DNA from 3 places in the Providencia sp. UF-183 genome. Region 1 is predicted to be linked to each of the others. Evidence: predicted binding sites of a transcription regulator. Region 1 holds the regulator's gene; each other region holds the start of a gene.
The links. Region 1 encodes PhoB, which activates phosphate uptake and scavenging genes when phosphate is short. Its sites were predicted from a motif close to CTGTCATAAAACTGNCNNAT; they were not measured.
Positions count from the first base shown of each region.

Region 2: the regulator PhoB is predicted to act here: its motif matches at 4,445-4,464, upstream of rbsK (ribokinase).
Region 3: the regulator PhoB is predicted to act here: its motif matches at 4,480-4,499, upstream of phoA (alkaline phosphatase).

Region 1 is NZ_JBSICD010000003.1:135,852-143,721, reverse strand. It holds gene brnQ (branched-chain amino acid transport system II carrier protein) at 1-855, opposite strand, end outside; gene phoR (phosphate regulon sensor histidine kinase PhoR) at 1,346-2,656, opposite strand; gene phoB (phosphate regulon transcriptional regulator PhoB) at 2,680-3,369, opposite strand; gene sbcD (exonuclease subunit SbcD) at 3,606-4,817, shown strand; gene AC4IFT_RS03555 (AAA family ATPase) at 4,823-7,870, shown strand, end outside.
Region 2 is NZ_JBSICD010000005.1:256,629-264,498, forward strand. It holds gene frmR (formaldehyde-responsive transcriptional repressor FrmR) at 1-113, opposite strand, end outside; gene AC4IFT_RS06895 (bestrophin family protein) at 273-1,190, opposite strand; gene AC4IFT_RS06900 (MFS transporter) at 1,358-2,614, opposite strand; gene AC4IFT_RS06905 (RpiB/LacA/LacB family sugar-phosphate isomerase) at 2,650-3,108, opposite strand; gene rbsK (ribokinase) at 3,126-4,334, opposite strand; gene AC4IFT_RS06915 (oxidoreductase) at 4,634-5,695, opposite strand; gene AC4IFT_RS06920 (DeoR/GlpR family DNA-binding transcription regulator) at 5,712-6,455, opposite strand; gene AC4IFT_RS06925 (DUF1090 family protein) at 6,678-7,004, opposite strand; gene AC4IFT_RS06930 (fatty acid desaturase family protein) at 7,548-7,870, shown strand, end outside.
Region 3 is NZ_JBSICD010000003.1:16,000-23,869, forward strand. It holds gene AC4IFT_RS03040 (helix-turn-helix transcriptional regulator) at 1-285, opposite strand, end outside; gene AC4IFT_RS03045 (APC family permease) at 685-2,178, shown strand; gene AC4IFT_RS03050 (DUF3156 family protein) at 2,153-2,767, shown strand; gene AC4IFT_RS03055 (alpha/beta hydrolase-fold protein) at 2,826-4,394, shown strand; gene phoA (alkaline phosphatase) at 4,576-6,015, shown strand; gene AC4IFT_RS03065 (GNAT family N-acetyltransferase) at 6,234-6,764, shown strand; gene AC4IFT_RS03070 (DUF1435 family protein) at 6,884-7,138, shown strand; tRNA gene AC4IFT_RS03075 (tRNA-Leu) at 7,236-7,321, opposite strand; tRNA gene AC4IFT_RS03080 (tRNA-Leu) at 7,370-7,455, opposite strand; gene rsmC (16S rRNA (guanine(1207)-N(2))-methyltransferase RsmC) at 7,615-7,870, opposite strand, start outside.

The DNA of each region.
Region 1 (7,870 bases):
CGCAAGGAAGAAACTGCCGTAGCCACCAAACGTATACTGAACATAAGTGTGCAGGATATCCGCGCCATCTTCTGGATTCGGGATCAGTGAACCGCTATTTTCACCCAGTTTGAATAAGGATAGATACACCAGCGTCAACAGTACCCCAGCAATTAAGCCAGCCCACATGGTATAGCGAGTGAGTAATGATGAATTTTCGATACCCCGTGAACGCGCTGCATTCACGATAACAATACCAAACACCATCGCCCCAAGGGTATCCATTGTGAGGTAGCCGTTAATAAAGCCATTTGAGAAGGCCATATCGCGGTATTCTACCGTTGATGGAATTGGGTCACCTGCTGGCCACATTACGGCTGCGACGCCTAAAATAGCCAGTGCGAGCATTTTTACAGGCGCCAATATGTGCCCTACGCTATCCAGTAATTTGCCCGGATACAGCGAAATACCTATCACTAGCACAAAATAAACTGCGCTATAGATAAGCAGTAACATGTCAGACTCGCCACCAAATAACGGGGCGATACCCACTTTATACGATACGGTTGCGGTTCTAGGCGTTGCGAATAATGGGCCAACAGATAAGTAAGCGACAACCGCGAGCAGTAAACCCGCGGTTTTCCCCACTGGTGTGCTCAGGGCTTCAATTCCGCCCCCAACTTTCGCTAATGCGATAACGGTTAATACGGGTAGACCTACACCTGTGACTAAAAAGCCAAGTGCGGCGGTCCAAACTTGTTCCCCTGCCTGTAAGCCAACCATCGGAGGGAAAATGATATTTCCTGCCCCGACAAATAACGCAAAGGTCATAAAACCTAATGCGATGATATCTCTTGATGATAAACGATGAGCCATATTATGTTAATTTTTAGTAGCGGAAATAGAAAATTACGGGTATGCACCTAGCAACCCTTTGAAATATATATAGCGAGATAGAATTCTGATAAACATACTGTTAACAATATAAAAAGTATGCTTGCTTGCCGATGACAAAACGAAAAATCAAAAAACAGAAAAAATCGCCAATAACTGACAACAAGTAGAACTTTTATAGGGCAAAAAGGCAATAGCAAACCCGAAAACAAGAGGAAATAACTAAACTAATTTTCAGAACCAGTGATTCATTTCAGTAAAATCACAATACCCGTTATATGATTTGCTTGAAAATTAATCAACTCCTCATTTTATCATTCACTTTTTTTGATAACAGGTAGGATATATTATTTTAAAATTATTAGTTGGTGGGATAATATAAAAAAACAATGCATTAATAGAATTAATTAATCGAAATAGAAGCAGGATCCACTTTATTAATAAATTGATTCTATTAATAAAGTGGAATTTTCTAAGCTTTTTTGAGTTTTTTATCATCAACAATTAGCACTGGCGGCAAGGTAAATGAGAACTCACTCCCTTTCCCCACTTGGCTAGTAACCACCAGCTGGCTGCTATGGTGTTGAACGGCATGTTTTACAATAGCCAACCCAAGCCCTGTACCGCCGCCACCTTGGCGTGAACGCGCTTTATCCACACGATAAAAACGCTCAGTTAAGCGAGGAAGATGTTCCGACGGGATCCCGGGGCCATTATCCTTCACACTAAACCGCGCGCCATTGCTGGTTCTTTGCCAATCAACACAAATTTTTGTGCCTTCTGGCGTATGATTAATGGCGTTATACACTAAGTTCGCCACCGCACTGCGCAATTGCTCTTCATTGCCATGCACCCGCAGTGATTCATCGATGTTAAACTCAAATTGCTGGCGACCGTGGCTTAAACTTAACGCCTCTTGCTCAATCATTTTGAGGATCACGGGAATATTTACTTGCTCATCAAGGTTGATTTGCGGGGCAATTTCGATGCGGGATAACTGCAAAAGTTGTTTCACTAAATTATCCATTCGGTGAGCTTGCTCTTGCATCACATTCAGCGCTTTTTTATTGACAGCAGGCATACCTTCTTGGTCATCCATCACCTCAAGATATCCCTGAATAACGGTAAGTGGCGTGCGTAGTTCATGACTCACATTGGCAAAAAAATCTCTACGCGCTTTCTCCAACCGACGTTTTTCAGTGACATCTCGCGCCACCATCAATAATTGCCCTTCCGTATAAGGCAAAATACGAAACTCAACAATTTCCCCACTATTAAGCTCAATGGTTAATGCTTGGTCATAACTTTTGATTGAAAAATAGCGGCTAAAATCAGGGTAACGCAATAGATTGAAAATATGTTGGCCGTTATCTTCTGGCCAGCGAAAACCTAACAACGCCTGCGCATGGCGGTTACACCAGAAAATATTGCCCTCCGTGGTCATCATCACGACGGCATCCGGTAAAGATTCAGCCCCACTACGAAAGCGCTTAATCAGTTGCCCTAATTCGCGACGGCGTTTACGGTTACGTTGCTGCATCTGGTAAATGCCGTAAAATATCGGCTCCCAGCCCCCTCGCCCCTCGGGTGGTAACATGCTTTTATCCAACCAAAGCCAATAAGACAATTTCAGCAAGTTATACGCATGCCACACTAAGGCGGCCAGTAAAGAAACCACTAGCAGCCAAGGTAAGTGCCCGATAAAAACGGACAAAATCAGCGCGGGTAAGATAAATAAAAACAGCCCCCAAATCAGCTGTTTAATCGATAAGCGTTCAAGCACGCATGTCTCTCCCTAGTGTGTCGTTAATAACGAACAGAGAAACGGTAACCTGTACCGCGTACTGTTTGCACCATTTTATCATGACCTTCAGTTTCTAGCGCCTTTCTTAAACGCCGAATGTGTACATCCACCGTTCTGTCTTCAACATAAACGTTCGCGCCCCAGACATAATTCAAGAGCTGTTCACGGCTGTAAACACGTTCAGGGTGCGTCATAAAGAAATGCAGAAGTTTATATTCCGTTGGCCCCATATCAATTGGGGTTTCGTTACTGGTTACACGGTGGGAGGTTGGGTCTAAGGTTAACCCATTCATTTCGATGATATCTTCCGTCGACATTGGAGAGATTCGACGGAGAATCGCTTTAACACGAGCAATTAATTCTTTCGGGGAAAACGGCTTAATCAAATAATCATCCGCACCGACCTCTAGGCCTTTCACGCGATCCTCTTCTTCCCCACGAGCCGTTAGCATCATCACTGGGACATCGCGAGTGGCGCTATCACGCTTCATATGTTTAATCACTTGGAGCCCTGACCCACCGGGGATCATCCAATCTAATAACACCAAATCGGGTAGAGGGTCGACTAACTGTGCAATTGCGCTGTCATAATCATCAGCTTCAATCGGCTGGAAACCATTCTGTTCTAATACAAAACAAACCATTTCTCGGATGGGCGCTTCATCTTCAACCACTAGAATGCGTCTTGCCATGATTGTTCCTGTAAATAAGAAGACATTGTTAATGTGAACGCATTATGCGTCACTTTTATGACAGAATTATGAATGTCTATTCGCAAATCAAATATTTCTCCTTATATTAGCGGGTAAATGTCATCTAAGTGAAATAATTCCGCCATAACACGAGAAAAACACGAGGTTTTGATAGGATAAGGTATACTGGATAGCAGTAATTTATGCCCTTTATCGAAGACAGGAACTGATGGCTCATGCGCATTATTCACACCTCTGACTGGCATCTTGGCCAATACTTTTTTACCAAAAGCCGTGCGCCTGAGCACCAACACTTTTTAAATTGGCTAGTGAACCAAGTCGAAATTCATCAAGTCGATGCCGTCATTGTGGCAGGGGATATTTTCGATACAGGGTCACCGCCAAGCTATGCCCGCGAGTTATATAATAAATTTATTGTAGATTTGCAAAAAACCGGTTGCCAGTTGGTCATTTTGAGCGGCAATCACGATTCCGTCTCTGTTCTGAATGAATCAAGCTCATTATTAAGCTACCTTAATACCCAAGTGGTCACCTCTGGCAGTGAGCCGAATGTTATCACTCTGCACAATAAACAAGCGCAACCCATTGGTCTCGTGTGCGCGATCCCTTTCTTGCGTCCTCGAGATATCCAACAGAGTGTTGCAGGGCAAAGTGTTGAAGAAAAACAACTTTCCCTCCAAACTGCCATTCATGATCACTACCAAGCCAGCTATCAACTCGCCCTCGAGCAACGGGCAATGCTCGGCCTGGATATTCCGATTATTGCCACAGGGCATTTAACGGTGATTGGAGCGGAACTCACAGATTCCGTACGCGATATTTATATCGGCACATTAGAAGCCTTCCCTTCAGGGGCATTTCCCCCTGCGGATTATATTGCACTTGGTCATATTCATCGCCCTCAAGTCATTGGTGGAAAACAACAGATTCGTTATTGCGGCTCCCCTATTGCCCTCAGTTTTGATGAAACTGCCCAACATAAAAGTGTCTGTTTAGTTGAGTTTACAGGTAGCAAATTAAGCAAAATAACCCCGTTAGCGATCCCTATTTTTCAGCCTTTACAAACGCTTAAAGGCTCATTAAAAGAGATAGAGCAACAACTTACTGTATGGCAGGACTACCAAGGTGAAAATGCGGTTTGGTTAGATATCGAAGTCGCGTCTCAAGATTATCTGGCGGATATTCAACAGCGCATCGAAACACTCACACAAAACCTTCCCGTTGAAGTCGTATTACTGCGCCGTGCAAGAAAACAAAAACAAGGGCAAAACCTTGCGCTAGCGAATGAAACCCTGAATGAACTTACCGTAGAAGAGGTTTTCCTACGCCGCCTAAGTGAAGAAACCCTTGAAGACCCTGAACGTGAACAGCGTCTAACCCAACTTTTCCAACAGTCCTATGACGCATTACGCCACGAGCAAGGGTAATTGACATGAAAATCTTAAGCTTACGCCTAAAAAACATTAACTCTCTCAAAGGCGAATGGAAAATCGATTTTACGCAAGAACCGTTTGCCAGTCAGGGGTTATTTGCCATCACCGGTGCGACAGGGGCAGGAAAAACCACCTTATTGGATGCCATTTGCCTCGCGTTATATCACCGTACACCACGGTTAGATTCAATTTCCGCAAGCCAAAATGAATTGATGACCCGCCACACAGGTGACTGTCTTGCTGAAGTAGAATTTGAAGTTAAAGGTACGGCCTATCGCACATTTTGGAGCCAACGCCGCGCGGGGAATAAACCCGATGGCAATTTGCAATCACCGAAAGCTGAGCTAGCCCAAGTCGCTGATGGTAAAATCATTACCGTTAAGGTCTCTGAAATTCGCGACCAAATTGCCAAAATTACAGGGTTAGATTTCGGCCGTTTTACAAAATCAATTTTGTTATCACAAGGGGATTTTGCGGCTTTTTTAAATGCCTCAGAGAAAGAGCGTGCAGATCTGCTTGAAGAAATTACAGGCACCGAAATTTATAGCCAAATCTCCAAATATATTTTTAATCAGCACAAGCAAGCAAAAACGGATTTAGACCTGCTAAAAGCTAGAGCACAGAGCATTAATTTACTCACAGAATCCGAACACCAAGCACTGATAGAGCAACAAAGTACGCTACAAAAACAAGAAACTGAAATAAAACAAAAACGCACGCAACATCAACACGAACTCAATTGGTGGCAGCAGCACCGCCAGCTCACACTGCGGGTACAATCCCTTGAAAATGAACTCAAAAATGCCCAGCTTGAATACCACGCGGCGCAACCTCAACTGAAAAAACTGTCGGATAGCGAACCGGCGGAATCTCTACGCCCGCTTTGGCAAAATATTGAACGCCTACAGCGGCAACTTACTGAATACACAGAAAAACAGCAACAGTTGCAACGCAATCTGGAAAAACAACAGGCTGAGCTAACTCCGCTACAAGCAGCGCTCATTCAATCGCAGGATGATTACCGCAAACACATTGATTTTGTAAAACAACAAAACCAGCTGATTGATGAAACTGTTCGCCCCCTCGATAACCAAATTTTTCAGTTAGCGCAGCAGCAACATGAATTAAAACAACAAATAGCAGAAAAACAGGCGGTTTTTGAACAAAAACAGCAATGGGTGAATGAAACACAAAACCAGATCCAGCTGGCTAATCATCAACTTTATCAGTTGAATGTTTTCTTAGAAGAAAAGCAAAAAGATGCACAGATAAGTGCTCAAATAGGGGGCTGGAAGCAGCAAGGGCGCTTTATTTTTGAACTGACAGACAAGCTCAATAGTCTGTCACAAAAACAGAAAAACCACTCAAACACAATTGAGCAACTGCAAGCGGATAAACAACAACGCACAACAGAACTCACACAAACTCGCTCTGCTTTAGAAAAGCACACCCTCGCGTTTAAACAACAAGAACAACAATGCAAAGTCAACCAAGAAAAATATGATATTTATGTTGTTAATCAACAAATTGAGCAACTACAAACACGTTTACAGCATGCCAAACTTTTGCCGTTAATTTTGTCTCAGTACCTTAGTGCACAAACCCAATTGCAGCAATTCAGCCAGCAATACACTGATTTGCAACAACAGAGCGCCCAAACACAAAAAGAGCGCGAACTGGCCGAATTTCAAATCAATGAATTGGCGCCACGCACCAAACTCATCAATGAAAAGTTTCAATTAGAACAGAAAATCGTCAGTTTAGAGCAAGAGCGCCAGCAACTTGTTTCAGGGAAACCGTGCCCATTATGCGGTTCAACCGAGCACCCAGCCGTACAGGCATACCAATCCATTCATCTGAGCGAGACACAACAACAACTCATTCAATTAACTGAGCAACTTGATCACCTTAAACAGCAACAGGCAAAACTAACCACGCTATCCGAAACACAACAACTGCGCCAAAAAGAACAAGCACAACAATTACAGCAAGCCACTGCACACCTAGATAGCTTAAATCACAACTGGAAAACAACATGTGAGCAAGCACTTACACCTGAATTAGCACTGAACGAACAGGCCACCACTGCGTTTATCAATGAGCTAACGACAAAGCTCACAGAACAACAAAAAATCATCAATGAATTTACGATATTAGAACGTGATTATCAGCAGGCTAGGCAGTTACAGCATGAAAAACAAACCCATTTAAATCAACAACAAGCAGACCTTTCACTCGTTGAGGAGCGATTAAAATATCAAACTCAATTATTTGATGAATCACAAAAAGAACTAGCTCAATTACAGCAACGCAAAAATGAACAAACTGAGCAACTTCAAACAGCTTTAGCGCCTTTTGAACTAAAATTACCTGAAAGCGAAGACTTTGATAAATGGGTGAGTGACACCACTCAACGTGGTGAGTTTTATAATACTCAAAAAACAACAGCACAAACACTGAGTCAAAAAATCGAGGTATCGAGTGCTTCGCTTAAATCTGAAACTGAACAATTAAACCAACTTAATCAGCAGCTTGAGAAAGAAAAAAAACAGTTTCAACAGGCACATATTACCCTTGAACAAAAAACAACTGAACGCAAAACACTGCTTTCAGGGTTATCAGTCCCTCAATTTATTCAACAGCTTAACACTCAACAAGAGGTGCTTTCGCAAGCTCAAGAACAACTCAGTAAGCAGCTTAATGAAACTGATAAAATGATTGCCTCACTGACTGGTAGCTTGCAAGAAATCATCGAAGCAATTAATAAAGCCACATTCGAACATCAACAAGTGCAAGGTCAATTTAACGATGCTCTGGCACAAAGCCCATTTAGCACGCAAAAAATCTTCCTTGAGGCTCTATTAACCCTCGAAGAAAAACAACAATTAGAGGCATTAAAACAAGGTGTAAGCCAAAAACTATTGCAAAGTGAAACTCGCCATCAAGAAGGCTTACAATCACTCGAAGCCCTCAATCAGCAACGTGCCACAGGCTTCTCATCACTTTCTGAGGCACAATTACATGAAGCCGTCACCGCCCTCGACGAA
Region 2 (7,870 bases), on a different contig from region 1:
ACTGCGGCACACTCTGCTTCGTCCTCGAGTGCAGATTCAAGTGCTAATAGCTGCCCTTTGAGTTTACGAACACGCGTCAATACCGCTTTCTTTTCTTTTGGTGAATGTGGCATCTTCAAGCCTCTTTCATATACATAGGGGGAGTATAGTATTTATAGTGGTACCAGTACAGAATGATGGATTTAATTTACCTATTTAAGGCACAAAATAATAAAAAATGGCAAAGTGAGTTATGTTTCACTTTGCCATTAGAGAGGATATAACAATATAAATTACAGTAAGTTAAAGTATTTATCGGGTTTATTAACTGGGGGAAGAGGTTTGAGATCGAGCATGTCCATCGCATTTCGCTCGATACTATTACAAATCGCATTTAATGGTAGATCATTCGCAGATGTCCCAAAAGGGTCTTCCAACTCTTCAGCTAATGAGTCCCATGCTAAAAAAGTATACGATATAAATACCGAAACAAATGGGGTCATATAATGCAAATCAACCACTAACGCGAACGGCAATAGCGTACAAAATAAATACACGGTGCGTTGCAAAATTAAGGTATAAGCAAAAGGAATAGGCGTATTCGAAATACGTTCACAGCCACCTAAAACGTCAGATAACGCATTAATATCTTTATTGATTGCTTGAAATAATACATCACTAATCACTTTATTATCCCGCAATTCCCCGACCTTCAGTCCAATCTGCATTAGAATACGGCTGGTTGGAAATGGACTACGAATAACTTCGTCAAAAATAGCGCGAGGTAACAACCGATATAAATCAACAATCGGGCTGGTTTTTCTTAGCTCGTGTTTTAAGCTCCAACCAAATGCAATCAATAAGTGCGCAAATTCTTTTTGTGCAGCTTTGTCATTTGGTAATAACCCTTTAATATTTCTTAAAATATTGCGTTGGTTAATCAGCAAATTAGCCCAAAGTGTTCTCGCTTCAATTAAACGGCTATAACACGCGTTATTGCGAAAACCCAAAAAGATTGCAATGGCTATCCTCAATAAACTAAAAGGCGCGATAGTTAAATGGATCCCGAGTTGTTCGTACCATTGGTAACTCAATACGGCAACAATCGAAATCATAATATTAAGGGATAACCGAAAGGTGATTTTTGACAGCACGGAACCGTGCCAATCGAACAACCGGAAAAACCAGTGCTGATGCGGGCGAATGACCATAATGTAATAAGTATTTTTCAGTAAAACGACATATAACTTATTATTTCATTTATCAAACCGATAATCCATAGATAATAATTGATTAACTTATTAAACCTAATTCAAAAACAAAAATAGCTAATAAGATAGATTTATTAGCTATTGATCATACACTTAAACCAAAACAATCATGCAATTTTAGTTTTCTTCAATTTAAACGCTAACAGCCCTGCGACCACCAGTGAGCCGATAAGCAATAATTCTCCGGCAACAATACTGCCGGTGGAATCAATAAGGTAACCGACAGCAAATGGTCCTAAAAAGCCGCCTAAATTACCAATTGCATTAATAAAGCCCATAGAAATTGCTAACGTATCATCAGCGATATAAGAGCTTAATGCTGCCCAATAGACTGAGTAACAATAAATGCATCCTAGACACAGACTTAGTGCCATTAATGCAAAAATAGGTGATTGTGAGCCAAATAAAACAGATAATCCTAGAAATAGCGCCCCCGCTAAAATCGGAATTCCAATATGGTATTTATAATCTCCAGTTTTATCTGAATGATATGAGTTAATAATGGAACCTATCGCAGCAAATACCCAAGGGATCGCAGCTAACCAACCAATTTGCATCGAATCCGTTGACGCTGAAATTGACTTTATTAATGTAGGCAACCAAAGCCCAAACCCATAGAAACCTACCTGCAAGAAACAAAATAATAAAAGCAAGATCACCACATTTCTATTTTTTAACGCCTCTTTAAAGCTTTTTGGTGCAACTTGTTTAATTTTGGCATTTTCTTGCGCAATTGTTTGCTTTATATAATTGCGTTCTTTTTCACTTAACCATTTAGCTTGGTCTGGAGTATCGGCAGTCATAAACCACCAAATAACTGCCCAAATAATTGGAGGTAATCCTTCAATAATAAACATCATGCGCCAATCCCAGTGAGATAATATCCAACCAGAAACTGGGGCGGTGATAATTGCAGCAAATGGAATACATAAATACCAATAACCGTTTGCTCTAGCCCTTTCACTTAAAGGAAACCATTTAGTCAGCATGATCATGGTTGCTGGTGACACACCACCTTCTGCAAATCCGACAAAAAAGCGCACGATAAGCAATTGAGTATAATTTTCCACAAAACCAGTGAGGATTGAACACCCGCCCCACGCTAATAAAGACACCGTAATAAATTTTTTGGCGCTCCATTTCTGCGCAAGCATTCCACCAGGGACTTGCAAAAATAAATAACCAAAGAAAAACACACCACTTGCAATACCAAATGCCGTTGCACCAATTGCTAAGTCTTTTTGCATTCCGTTGAATGCAAATGCCATGTTATTTCTATCCATAAAGGCGATGGTATACATTAAAAAAGCGGCTGGAATGATCCTAAACCAGCGCTTATTGGGTACATTGGAAGCTGAACTCATAACATTACCTTTTATTAAGCATCTAAATATTTTTGTTATTTTTTTATTGCGTATTTGGCTTCTAAATCATGCAATTTTTGTACGCGCCTTCTACAATCAATATCTGTGCTAAATTCAGCATTGAGGTATTCTTTAACCAAATCAATAACTAACCACTCACCAACAATTTTTGCCCCCACGCACATCACATTAACATCGTCATGCTCTACACATTGATGAGCAACATGCGCATCATGGCAAATTGAGGCTCGAATACCCGGTATCTTATTTGCAGCAATGGATGCACCAACTCCAGTGCCACAAACCAAAATAGCTCTCTCACACTCACCATCTAATACTGACTGGCAGACCTTTTCTGAAATATCTGGAAAATCAATAGGCTCTAGACTGTGGCAACCAAAATCTATTGGTGTATGGCCTAATTCTTCAACAATACGAATAACTGCCGCTTTTAACGGAAAACCTGCATGATCCCCACCGATGGCTATTTTCATTTTGTTTCTCACTCTCTTTAGTTAGGATGAAATCTATTTAATTTGTCGTTAGTTTCTTTTTCTGTCGGCATATTCGAGGCACCATCACGCTCAATGGCCAATGATGAAAACGCCGATGCAAATTTAATTGATTGGTGTATGTGTACTCCCTTGGATAATTGAGAAGCAAGAGCGCCATTAAAAGCATCACCAGCCCCTGTTGTGTCCACTACAATGGCGGGATAAACATCAAACGATGTGAATTGTTTATTTCCATATAGTAAAGCCCCCTCTTCCCCCATCGTAATAATAACGATAGGAAATCCCATTTCATTAATTTTTATTGCTGCATTTTTTGCTGTTGAAAAGTCTTTTATTTCAACTCCGGATAATAATGAAGCTTCTGTTTTATTTGGTGTGATAATATCAACTAAACCAATAAGGTTTTCTGTAATAACATTGTATGGTGCAGGATTTAAAATGGTTAAGACACCATTTTCTTTTGCATACTCAAGCGCTTTTTGAATAATATCAAAATTATTTTCAAGCTGAACTAACAATACATCCGAGTTTATAATATCTAATTTTACAGAGTTTAATTCATCTTCTGTAATCGTTTTATTTGCTCCAGGAAATATAGCTATCATATTGTCTTTATTTTCTTCTGAGACATAAATTAATGCATTACCTGTCGGTTCTGATTCCGATTGAAAAATAGAAAATGAATTGATATTTGTACTGTGTAAGTTTTTATAGGCAAAATCACTAAACTGGTCACGGCCAATTTTTGTCACAAATCGGACATCGCTCCCCGCATTACTTGCAGAGATAGCTTGATTTGCACCTTTCCCACCTGAAGACAAATAATTCGTCGTCCCAACAACGGTTTCCCCAACCTTTGGAAACTTAGTGACCTTGGTGACGATATCCACATTATATGAGCCTAAAATAAAAACTTTACCTTTCATTGATAACTCTCTTTTTTCTTTTATGATACTTAGCTCTGCAATGCTTTGTGTTATTTGTAATAATGAGTCAATATCCTTAAACTCATTAATAATATTTTTCTTAACTGCAATTGCGCCGCCATGGGTTCTTTTAATTAATCCAATCTTATGAAGATCATTTAAATCTTTCCTAATTGTCTCTTTGGAAATTTTAAAAAATACAGACATTGAATTAACACTAACATTGCCTTTTTTATAAATAAAATCCAAAATGGCAACTTGCCTTTCGACTTTAAACATAGAATTACCTTTATTTTATGGATATATCATAGTGAGTTTTTCAAATACAAAAAGAGACCCCTCTCAACAAATCAACGGGCATTCGGAACCAATCGGAACATAAAAAACTCGAGTCATTAAAATGAAAAATTAAATTTATAATTAATTATTGACGTGAAAAACCCTCCAGTCATAAAAACTAGATTTTAATTAATATCGGCACGTTAAATTAAAATAATTAAGTTAATTTGGCATGTTATTATGATTTTACCAATATACGAAATCGCCTGCACTTTGCATGCAGGCATTTAATTATTCAGTTATTTCCAATCTTGAACTTCTTTTTCAGTTAGCGTTAAAGGCTGTGTGCTGCCAGTCTCTGCCGATTTCACTGCAGCTTCTAAAACAGACATAACTGCTAAAGCTTGCAATGGTGTCACTGAGTTTTGTGCATTACCATTCAACGCATTACGAATATTCACATAATATTGGCTCTGATCGCCTTTTGGCGCTTCTTGCAACTTGGACGATAGCGTCTCATCAATTAAAATAATTGGGTCATTATCCACACCCCATTCTTTATCTCGCGGCGTGATCCCTTGTAATAATTGTTTTTCTTGTTGATCTGGTTGGGATTTTACTGCGCTACCTTTATCACCATGTACCGTAAAGCGTGTAAACCCACCAGCGGCTAACATGCTGCAATGCAAAATCACTTTATGAGTTGGGTAGTTTAATAACACATGTGCCCAATCATTAATTTGGCCATTATTTCTTAATGTTGCAATATTACCTTGCACTGACTGAGGTAAACCAAAAAGTTGCAGTGCTTGGTCAATTAAATGCGGGCCTAAATCAAACCATAAACCACTACCTGGCAAGTTTTGCTCACGCCAACGTACTCTCACTTCAGGGCGAAAGCGGTCAATATGTGATTCAAAATGTTTTATTTCACCAATCTGTTTTTGCTCTATCACGTTTTTGATAGCGAGAAAATCACTGTCCCAGCGGCGATTATGAAATACAGATAATAAAACATTGTGCGCTTTCGCAAGTTCAATCAATTCTCTAGCTTCTTGCATATCCAGGGTAAATGGCTTGTCGACTACCACATTTTTACCCGCCTCAATTGCCAGCTTTGCCAATGGCGCATGAGTTGCATTTGGGCTCGCAATGACGACTAAGTCAATATCCGAACGGAGAATAGCTTCTTCAGGAGATGCAATAACCGTCGTATTCGGAATATCACGTTTCACCTTTTCTTCGCCACTAGAAGCCACAACAGCAAGGTTCAAGCCATCAACTGACTGAATTAAAGGTGCATGGAATGTTTTCCCTACAAACCCATAGCCAATCAGTGCAACATTAATTTCTTTGCTCATAATTTTACCTGCATCGTTAAATACTCAGAGAATTCACAGTTACCTTGCTACTAGGATTAAGTTCATCCCAATGGCAATCTAAAAACAGTTGATCAATTTCGTCCAAATGTGCCACTAAATAAGGCTGACATAGATTGAGTTTTGTGCTGTCTGCTACGACCCAATGTGCTTGGCTATTCGCTATCATGGCGCGTTTTACATCGCAATCTGCTTCTTGGGTTGCACTCAATCCCAAAGAGGGATGCAAAGCACAAGCCCCTAATATAGCGATATCTGCTCGGTATCTTTCCAACATGGATAGTGTGCCACTCCCTGCAAACAAGCGCTGCCCTGAGTCCCATTCCCCACCTAATAAGATCAATTGGATATCTGCACGATCACTAAAATGCACGGCAATATCTAAGGATGTGGTGATAATTTTCATCGGACCTTGGATAAAGCTAGCAACAGCCATGACCGTACTGCCAGAATCAAGGAACAGTGTCGAGCTCTTTGGGATCAACTTAGCAACCTGTTGCCCTAATTGTTTTTTAACCTCTGGCAATAAAATATTGCGCCCTCGACGGCTCATCACAGGCACATTGAACCCCACAGCACCGCCATGGCTTTTTTGTGCTAGCCCTTGGTTTTCAAGTTCCGTTAAATCACGGCGAATAGTATCTGTAGAAACATGCAACTGATTAGATAAGTCAGCAACACTCACCTGACCATTTTTTGCAATTATTTCAATGATATAATTTTGTCTCGCTTTTTTGTGCACGACTGCAAAACCTCGCAAAAAGTTGCAATATACATCATAATACCGCAATTAAAGTGAAAATAAACACAAAAATTGCGCAATAATCGCCAATATTGATAAGCCTGTTGAATTTGTATATTTTTTTGTTGAATAAGAAAAAAGATGAGAGAAAAAGTGCATATGGGATGCTGATATGAAGCAGAAAGCCACTATTAGGCTCTCTACTTTATTCGAATTAAAACACTAACTTTTTAACGACTCTAATCGTTTGATTTCATCACGCAGCGCATCAATTTCACGTTCTAACTGACGGCTTTCATCTGAGAAATATTTACTGTTCAGTTTTGTTGGGCCTGTAGCCCCTGAATAGTGGTCATAACAACGGTTTTGCACATTTGAGATGGCTCGCTCTAGCCCTGCAACTCGATGACGGTTTCCATGCATTTTTGCATATTTTAGCTGCTTTTCAAGTTGGTAAATTTTATTATCACATCCATAGTAATTAGAGCCCGCTTGGGAAGATAATGGAATAAACAGTGTTGATAAAATAATTAGCATTATCCTTTTCATTTAATTCTCCAAATATAAAAAATAAATTAAATTTTGTCTATTTCATCACTTTTATATTTTATTAATATAAGCAAGCTCTTAATTTGGCTTAAGTTGGAAATTAAACCTAAAATATCCGCATCCTAAAGCAGGATAAATGATAACTTATATTTATAGTTAATAAGTCAAACAGGTCTGATCACTTTTTATGATAATTTATTACAGACAGACATAACTTTCCTTGTTACCTTACTCACATGGACTTTCCTCTACACGGATGTAGACATTCCCCACTTAAAATATCAGAATAACCTCGTTCATTATCTAGACAGTCAACTCAATTACTTCAATTACTCTAAACAGTTAATTTAATTATTAAAAAAATATATTAAGCACAGTTTGCAAAATTTTATTTTATTCTAAAAATATAATAATCCATTATATTTGTATTTATTTAAACCTATAGGAATAAGTCTAAATTACCCCTTGTTCTCATATATATTTTGCTGCCTCTTAATAAGAGGCGATATACTCCTAGCATCGGTAACGCCACAGAGAACAATGATGCCCCCGACTAAATTTGAACTGACATTTTCCAATGCTAACGAACAGCATTTTCATGCAGCTTTAAAGCAAGCCAGTCAAGATTATCTAAAAAGTAAACAAGATCATGTATATGCGAGCAAAACCGATATTGCTGTGATCATCATTTTATTTGCTATCGCAGCATTGTGTTATCTCCCGACGCTGTATACTTCATCCGTATTAACCTACAGTTTATCCTATTTTGTTTTTGTCCTTCTCATTATGTTCCTCAATGTGATTGGCCAACACGATGCTTGCCATAATACCTTATTTAAAAAGAGCTGGAAAAATCGGGTATTTGG
Region 3 (7,870 bases), 120 kb from region 1:
ATGAAAGAAAGTCTGATTTTGCTGGCGGACTTCAGGATCCATTCTCACCAATCGTAGATCATCTCCACGAAATTTATCGGGGTGGAGTGGATCGAGCTGGTGAAAATAAGCCAGATAATCGCGATGCATTTGAGCGGGGATCCCATGTAACACATAGTTGTCAGGCTGCCAGTGGTCGTTGACAAGGTAATATACTGACGCAGAAATCGGAATAATGTGCGCGATAGTATTTAGGCAACAATCAATTAATGTTTGCTGGTGGTCGCTAAATTGAGGTGGGCTCATTTGATTACCTTCCATAGTGAGTCAGGTAATTATCATGCGCCTTATTATTGTTAACATAAAATAAACATGTTAATAACGTGAGGTCGATAACAGTATTTAAAACTGATAAAAAGTGGCTTGGTCTTGATTTATTAGGATTTGGTATCTTTTGTCAAATTATTATTAATATATTAATGACTAAAATGATTGTTATATATTGATATTCAAGCGTATATTTTTATTCCTACTGATTTTCTTGGTACTTTTCGGATAGTTACAAGAATCCCCCCCTCTCTCTGGGTATCGTTCTTTAGGACGATGGTGGCTGGTTTGTGCTTCTTTCTATAGTGGCAATGTAGTCACGCTATTTTTACAAAAAATTCACATTTTTGACTGCATTGAGAGCAAGAGGGAAACAAAATGAATCTATCCTCAAAATTGTCGTCACACCTCGAAAAGGGGAAAGTTGGTTTCCCAACGACGCTGGCGAGTTCTGCGGGCTTAATTATGGCGAGCCCTGTTATTTTAACGGTCACCAGTGGATTTGGTATTGGTGGCGATACCTTTGCGTTAGCGGTGCTGCTGAGCTTTATTATGATGCAGGCGCAGCTGACTACCTTTTCTGAGGCCGCGGCGATCCTACCCACCTCTGGCTCAGTGTATGACTATATTTCTTGTGGAATGGGGCGCTTTTGGGCTATTACAGGCGCGCTGTCCGCCTATTTGATTGTGCACGTTTTTGCGGGAACCGCAGAAACCATTCTGTCGGGGATTATGGCGCTAGTAAACTTTGAGCACCTGAATACCGTATTGGAAACCAGTAATTCATCGTGGATGGTTGGCGTGGGCTTAGTTGTCACTTTCGGTATCTTAAATGCTTTCGGTATTGAAGCGTTTGGTAAGGTTGAAGTGGTGCTGACTTTCGCCATGTGGTCTACATTGGTGATTTTTAGTATTACAGGCTTGATGCTGCCATTTAACGTACCAATGGAAGGGTGGTTTGGTGCGGAGCTAAATATCTCCGATCCGACACTGGTTTTAAGCTTTGTCGGTATGGCGATGTTTATGTTTGTGGGCTGTGAATTGGTGACGCCAATGGCGCCAGAAATTAAAAACTCGGCCAAAGTGATCCCCCGTGCCATGACAACCGGTTTATTCTGCGTAGCCTTATGCATGGTGCTGTTTGGGGCTGCGTTAGCCAACCAAGTTGAAAACGTCGTCGTTGACCCACAAACGGGTACGCGTTTACTGGAAACACCGATGGCAATCCCTGCGTTTGCTGAGCGTGTCATGGGCGAATTTGGTAAATACTGGATTGGTGTTGCGCTGTTATTAGCAGGTGGGGCAACCATTAATACACTGATGGCCGCTGTACCGCGTATTTTATATGGCATGGCACTGGATGGGGCATTGCCGCGCATCTTCACATATTTGCATCCACGTTTTAAAACACCCGTATTCGGCATTCTAGTGGCCGTGATGATCCCATGCTTGCATGCATTTGCTATCCAAGGCGACCTTGACCGTATTATTCCATTAGTACTCGCAGCGGTGTGTTCTTGGGGTACGGCCTATTTATTAGTCACTATTTCCGTGGTGTTATTACGTATTCGTCGCCCTGATTTACACCGTGCTTACCGTTCACCGTTCTTCCCAATTCCGCAAATTATTTCCAGTGTGGGGATTATTTTAGCGATAGTGTATATCACCCCGCCGGGTATGAATAAGTCGGATGTGTATATTCCGTTTGCCATAATGTTAGGTTTAACATCAGGTTACGCACTAATTTGGACGGTGTTTGTCCAGAGGGTCAATCCGTTCAAACCCGTTGATGTTGAAGTTGTTCTGTCTAATTCATTTAGAGATGAAGAGCATGAGGAGGTACAACTTGAGCCATTACGTCACCTCGCCTAAACCTTCGCTATTACAGCGTCTAGGTGGCTTAACGAAAAAACGGTTACCAACAGGTTACCAAGCTGGATTAACGCTAAATCGCATTGAGCGGGACATGGCGCCTTATCCTTGTGAATGGGGTGCACCGGGAGTGCTTCTTATCCAACCGCAACCCTCGTTGACTATCGACGTCACTGAGCGCGTTAGGAAATTATTTCTCGCGTTTATTGTATACAGTCGTTTTGCAGTGTCAGGTTTTTGTGATGAAAATTTACATGCAAAAATTGTTGTGAAAACACGCGGGAGCGTGAGGAAAAAACACATTCATTTTGTGTCGAAGCAACCTGATGGGCAAAAAGTGATTGATTGGCTCAATGCCTACCCAATTATTAGAGAAACACTGGAAGAATTAGATTTTAATTCATGCCAAATAACCTTTAATCAGGGTCACTGGCGTTGTGAAATTGAACCTTTTACTGCATCGGAACTGGTCAGCCGCGTTCCAGCAACAAGGCGTTATTTGAAAATATCCCAAAAACAACGGCACCGGTTACTCAGTACTCTTCAGTTGATTAACCAACTGATGGAAAAACATACCGCGACCCATTGAGTTTAAAAAGGTTTTTTGATAGTAATAATTATTATCAGTTGACTCCTTGGAATTAGATGTGAAATCTTTGCCGCTTTTAGGTTGTATCCTGTTCTCTTGTGCAGCGATGGCCTCGCAATCGGACTGCATTCGTTTAGGTGAGCTTTCTTCCGTAGAAGGCGTACATGATAGCGAAGGCCATAGCTGCGTTTATTTTGAGGCTTCGCAGCAAGATTTTATTAAGCAGCGCGGTGAGGGGGTCTCTCAAGTTGTTTTGTTGAATGCTGACAAGCAGCCTGTCCGTATCTTACAGCCATATGGTTCTGACAAAGAATCCCATTCAGCGGATTATATCGTTCCAAAAAATGGGGTGTATTACCTTGATTTACAAGGCTCTCCGGGGCGGCCATGGCAGCTCCAGTTTAATGTGAGCGATTATCTGCCTTTAGCGATTAAAAAAGATAACGAGCCTATAAGCCCTAAGCTGCAAAGCCTGCTCGATGCACATTATCAACATGGCGATACCAAGGCGTTTTGGCAGGCGGTTGCCGCACAAGGAACGCCGCTGATTGAAGACCTCATCGGTCGGCAAAAACGGGTCACATTTTTATGGCGCGGTGCAAAATCCAATGCGTATATTCTTGGGGCACCTTCAGGCAACCATGAAAGGATGGCGCAAATAGAAGGAACCGATATTTGGTATCGTTCTTTTATCATTCCAGCCGATACTTTAACCCAATATAAAATTGCCCCTGATATCCCAACGGTGCCAGAAGGCGGGTTTGCCCAGCGTAAAGCCATTTTAGTCACCGCACAGGCTGACCCTTATAATCCGCAAAGTATTCCTTCTGCCTCAACGGATAAATATAACCGTTTTTCCTTGCTATCATTGACTCCCAATATTCGTCAGTGCCAATTTCCTGCCATTGAAAAAAATCAAATTAAAGGGCAGTTAGAGACCTTTACCTTATCTAGCAAAATATTAAATAACGAGCGGCAAATTACCGTGTACCGCCCAAATGTGCCGATGAAACAACCTGCTTTATTGGTGCTTTTAGATGGGCAAATTTACCTTCATACCTACCAAATGGCGAAATTCTTTGATAGCTGGATGAATAAGGGAGATTTGCCGCCAATGAATATCGTATTTGTCGATAGCATTAGCGCTGATAAGCGGGGTGAGGAGCTGCCCCCTAATGCGCTTTTCCCGCAATTGCTGGCGGAGGAATTAATGCCACAATTGGCGAAAAAAGGCATTGGTGCCAAAGCGGAACATACCATTATTGCAGGCTCAAGTTTTGGTGGACTAGGGGCGACATGGAATGCATTACAACACCCTGAAATATTTGGCAATGTTCTGAGTATGTCTGGGTCTTATTGGTGGGCACCCAAAGGGCAAGACCCTGAATGGTTAATCAGTGAAATAGAAACAATGCCACCGCAGCCTATTCGTTTTTTCCTTGAAGCAGGGTTATTTGAGCAACGGGGAAGTTGGGGCGGGATCATTCAAAACCATTATCAGTTACTGGAAGTATTGAAACATAAAGGCTATTTCGTTGATGCCATCGAATTACCCAGTGGGCACGATTATGTTTCTTGGTGTGAAACATTATATGAAGGCTCTAAACAGCTCACTTCTCAGTGGTAATCGCGCATTAATTTCAATAGAAAAGCAGCGGATAATGCGCTGCTTTTTTCACATTTATGACAATCGTCTTCATTTCGCCACAAAAGCGTCATTCAACTGTCATCTAGCTACTTTAGCATGCCTGTCATTATTTGAAGCATACTTCCTCTTTTTTCATTATTGATTGGCAAGGAAAACAGTTATGACTGGTAATTTTATGAAATCCCTTTTAGCTGTCACAGTCAGCACATTAATGTTAGGTAGCACCCTTCCGGCTTATGCGGTGGATAAAAATGATGCGGTTTCAGAAAACCGCGCAGCGCAAGGTGATATCACCAAATTTGGTGGTGCACGCCGCTTAGCGACCGAGCAAACGGATATCATGAAAGCCGCACTGCATAATGGCAAAGCGAAAAACGTGATTTTATTTATTGGTGATGGGATGGGCGATTCAGAAATCACCGTTGCACGTAACTACGCTGAAGGGGCTTCTGGCTTCTTTAAAGGTATCGATGCATTGCCAATTACAGGCCAATATACGCATTATGCGTTAGATAAAAAGACGCAAAAACCTGATTACGTCACAGATTCAGCGGCATCCGCAACGGCATGGTCTTCTGGTGTGAAAACCTATAACGGCGCGTTAGGGATTGATGTGTTCGGTAAAGACCACGAAACCTTAATTGAAATTGCTAAACGTAACGGTAAAGCGACAGGTAACGTGACGACCTCTGAAATTCAAGATGCAACGCCAGCGGCACAATTCTCCCACGTGACTGCACGTAAATGTTACGGCCCAGAAGAAACCTCAGAAAAATGTGGAACCAATGCCCTTGAAAATGGCGGTCGTGGTTCAATTTCTGAACAGTTACTGGTGACCCGCGCAGATGTTACATTAGGCGGTGGTGCGAAGAGCTTCAAACAAGAAGCGAAAGCGGGTGACTACAAAGGTAAAACGCTTGAACAACAAGCTGTTGAACGTGGTTACACCATCGTACGTGATGCACAGTCGCTGAACGATGTGAAAGTGGCGAACCAAGACAAACCTGTGCTTGGATTATTCCACGATGGCAACATGACCGTCGCGTGGGAAGGCCCGAAAGCCGTGCATTATGGCAACATCAACAATGCGCCACTGGAGTGTAAACCAAATCCGAAATTAGATCCAAACGCGCCAACGTTAGCCCAAATGACACAAAAGGCCATCGATCTATTAGAAGTTAACCCAAATGGTTTCTTCTTACAGGTTGAAAGTGCGTCTATCGATAAACAGGATCACAAAGCCAACCCATGTGGCCAAATTGGTGAAACAGTTGCCCTTGACCAAGCGGTACAAGTAGGCTTAGATTTCGCGAAAAAACATGGTGATACCTTAGTTATCGTCACGGCTGACCATTCACATTCAAGTCAAATCATTCCTGAAGGTACGAAATCAACGGGTTTGACCCAAGCGTTGATTACCAAAGACGGTTCTGTGATGGTGGTGAATTACGGTAACTCTGAAGAAGATGATTCACAAGAGCATACAGGTGCTCAGCTACGTGTAGCAGCTTATGGTCCACATGCTGCGAACGTGATGGGTCTGACTGACCAAACCGATTTGTTCTTTACCATGCGTGATGCAATGGGACTGAAGCAATAAACCAACCCTGTAGTGTAAATTCTCCACAATACGGATGTTGTGGGGAATTTTTATTTTTGCGTCTCCATTTCTATTTAATTTCTCGCCTTTATTTCAACCTTGCCTTAACGACTTACTGAAATTGTTGAACTTGTTTTTTTATCCGTTATCGTGGGGCACAAATTCACCTGATAACAATAAAGCGCACTTATATTGGTGCAGATAATGAGAACAAGGTCATGAGAGAAATCCGCAAACTACAACGGGATGAAATTCCTTCTGTTTGGTCAATCGATCGCACTGAATTAATTGAACACCTTTATTTACATCAAGAGGGCAAACTGGTGCTTTCGAAGCAGCGCTTTGATATGAAAGGTTGGCCAGAAGGCGAACCAGAGGCCTATACCCCTCATTTATTAGACAGTTATGACCAAGGGGCGATTTTTCTGGGCGTTTTTGAAGAAGGAAAAATCATTGCGGCTGCGAGCGTGGATAATATTTGGCGAGGGGAGCAAAAGAATTTACTGCAACTGTCCTTTTTGCACGTGAGCCATGCAGATCGAGGCAAGGGGCTTGCAGGGATGTTATTCCAACAATGTGTGGGCATTGCAACGCAAAAAGGGGCAAAAGGCCTGTATATCTCTGCAACACCCTCTGAAAACACGGTGCACTTTTACCAATATATGGGATGTGGCTTGATTGAAACGCCTGACCCTGAACTGTTTGCCCTTGAACCTGAAGATATTCATTTTGTTTATTGGTTTTCTTAAGTTACCTATTTTGTAAAAAGCATGTTAATTTAAAGTGGTTTCTGAATAAAAACGATTGAAATTCACTAAAAATTAGATATGATTGATAATCATTATCATTTAAGATTGTTGAGGTCACGATGCCAACTAGCATATCAAAAACCGCAGGTTTACGGCGTATAGGCGCAGGTCTATGGGGGGTTTTTGCCGTGGTATTGCTGAGCATTGCTTATGTCCTCAGCAATATGGGGTTTGATAACCTAAAAGTGGTGATGATCACCATGATGATCGCGACAGCGGGGATGTTATTTAATCGAGGTTCTCGCCGCTTGTTAATTATTCCAGCAGTGGTTTCATTGCTGTGCTTTCTGATGGCTTTTGTGTTGCAAAGGTAGCTTGATGAGCGAAAGCACTCATTGAGTTGAATGTAACCAGAGGACGTTTAAGAAGGATATGTGCAAGGTTGCTAGAGGAATAACATTCACTGACCAGTGGTGCGAAAGGGGGGACTTGAACCCCCACGTCCGAAGGACACTAACACCTGAAGCTAGCGCGTCTACCAATTCCGCCACCCTCGCAATACTGTTTCGTCAATGCTGAATTACCGTGTTTTATTTGAAAGTTAGTGGTGCGAAAGGGGGGACTTGAACCCCCACGTCCATAGGACACTAACACCTGAAGCTAGCGCGTCTACCAATTCCGCCACCCTCGCAATGCCAAATCTAACTTTTCTTACAACGATAATACGCAGCGGATTTTAGGCTAATTTTAGCGGACGTCAATATTTTTTTAATCATCAATTTTTTGTTTGATTAAAAAACGGCCAGCACATTAGGCTGACCGTTAAATTGTACGAAAATACAGCTTATCATTAGCGTTTTGTGGCTTGGTAAACCTTGAATTTACCCGTTTTTGCCAGCACTTCATGGCTGCCAAAGGCTTTATCTAATAAGTCAGGGTAAGGCAAGAACGCATTGGCAACGATACGTAAGCGGCCGCCTTTTTTCAGGAACTTAGGTGCTTGGTAAATCATGTTTTCAACGGCATTGTAACTGGTATTTAGCCCATCATGGAAAGGTGGGTTAGAGATAATCCAATCGAATTTGTCGTGAATATCGGAGTAAGCA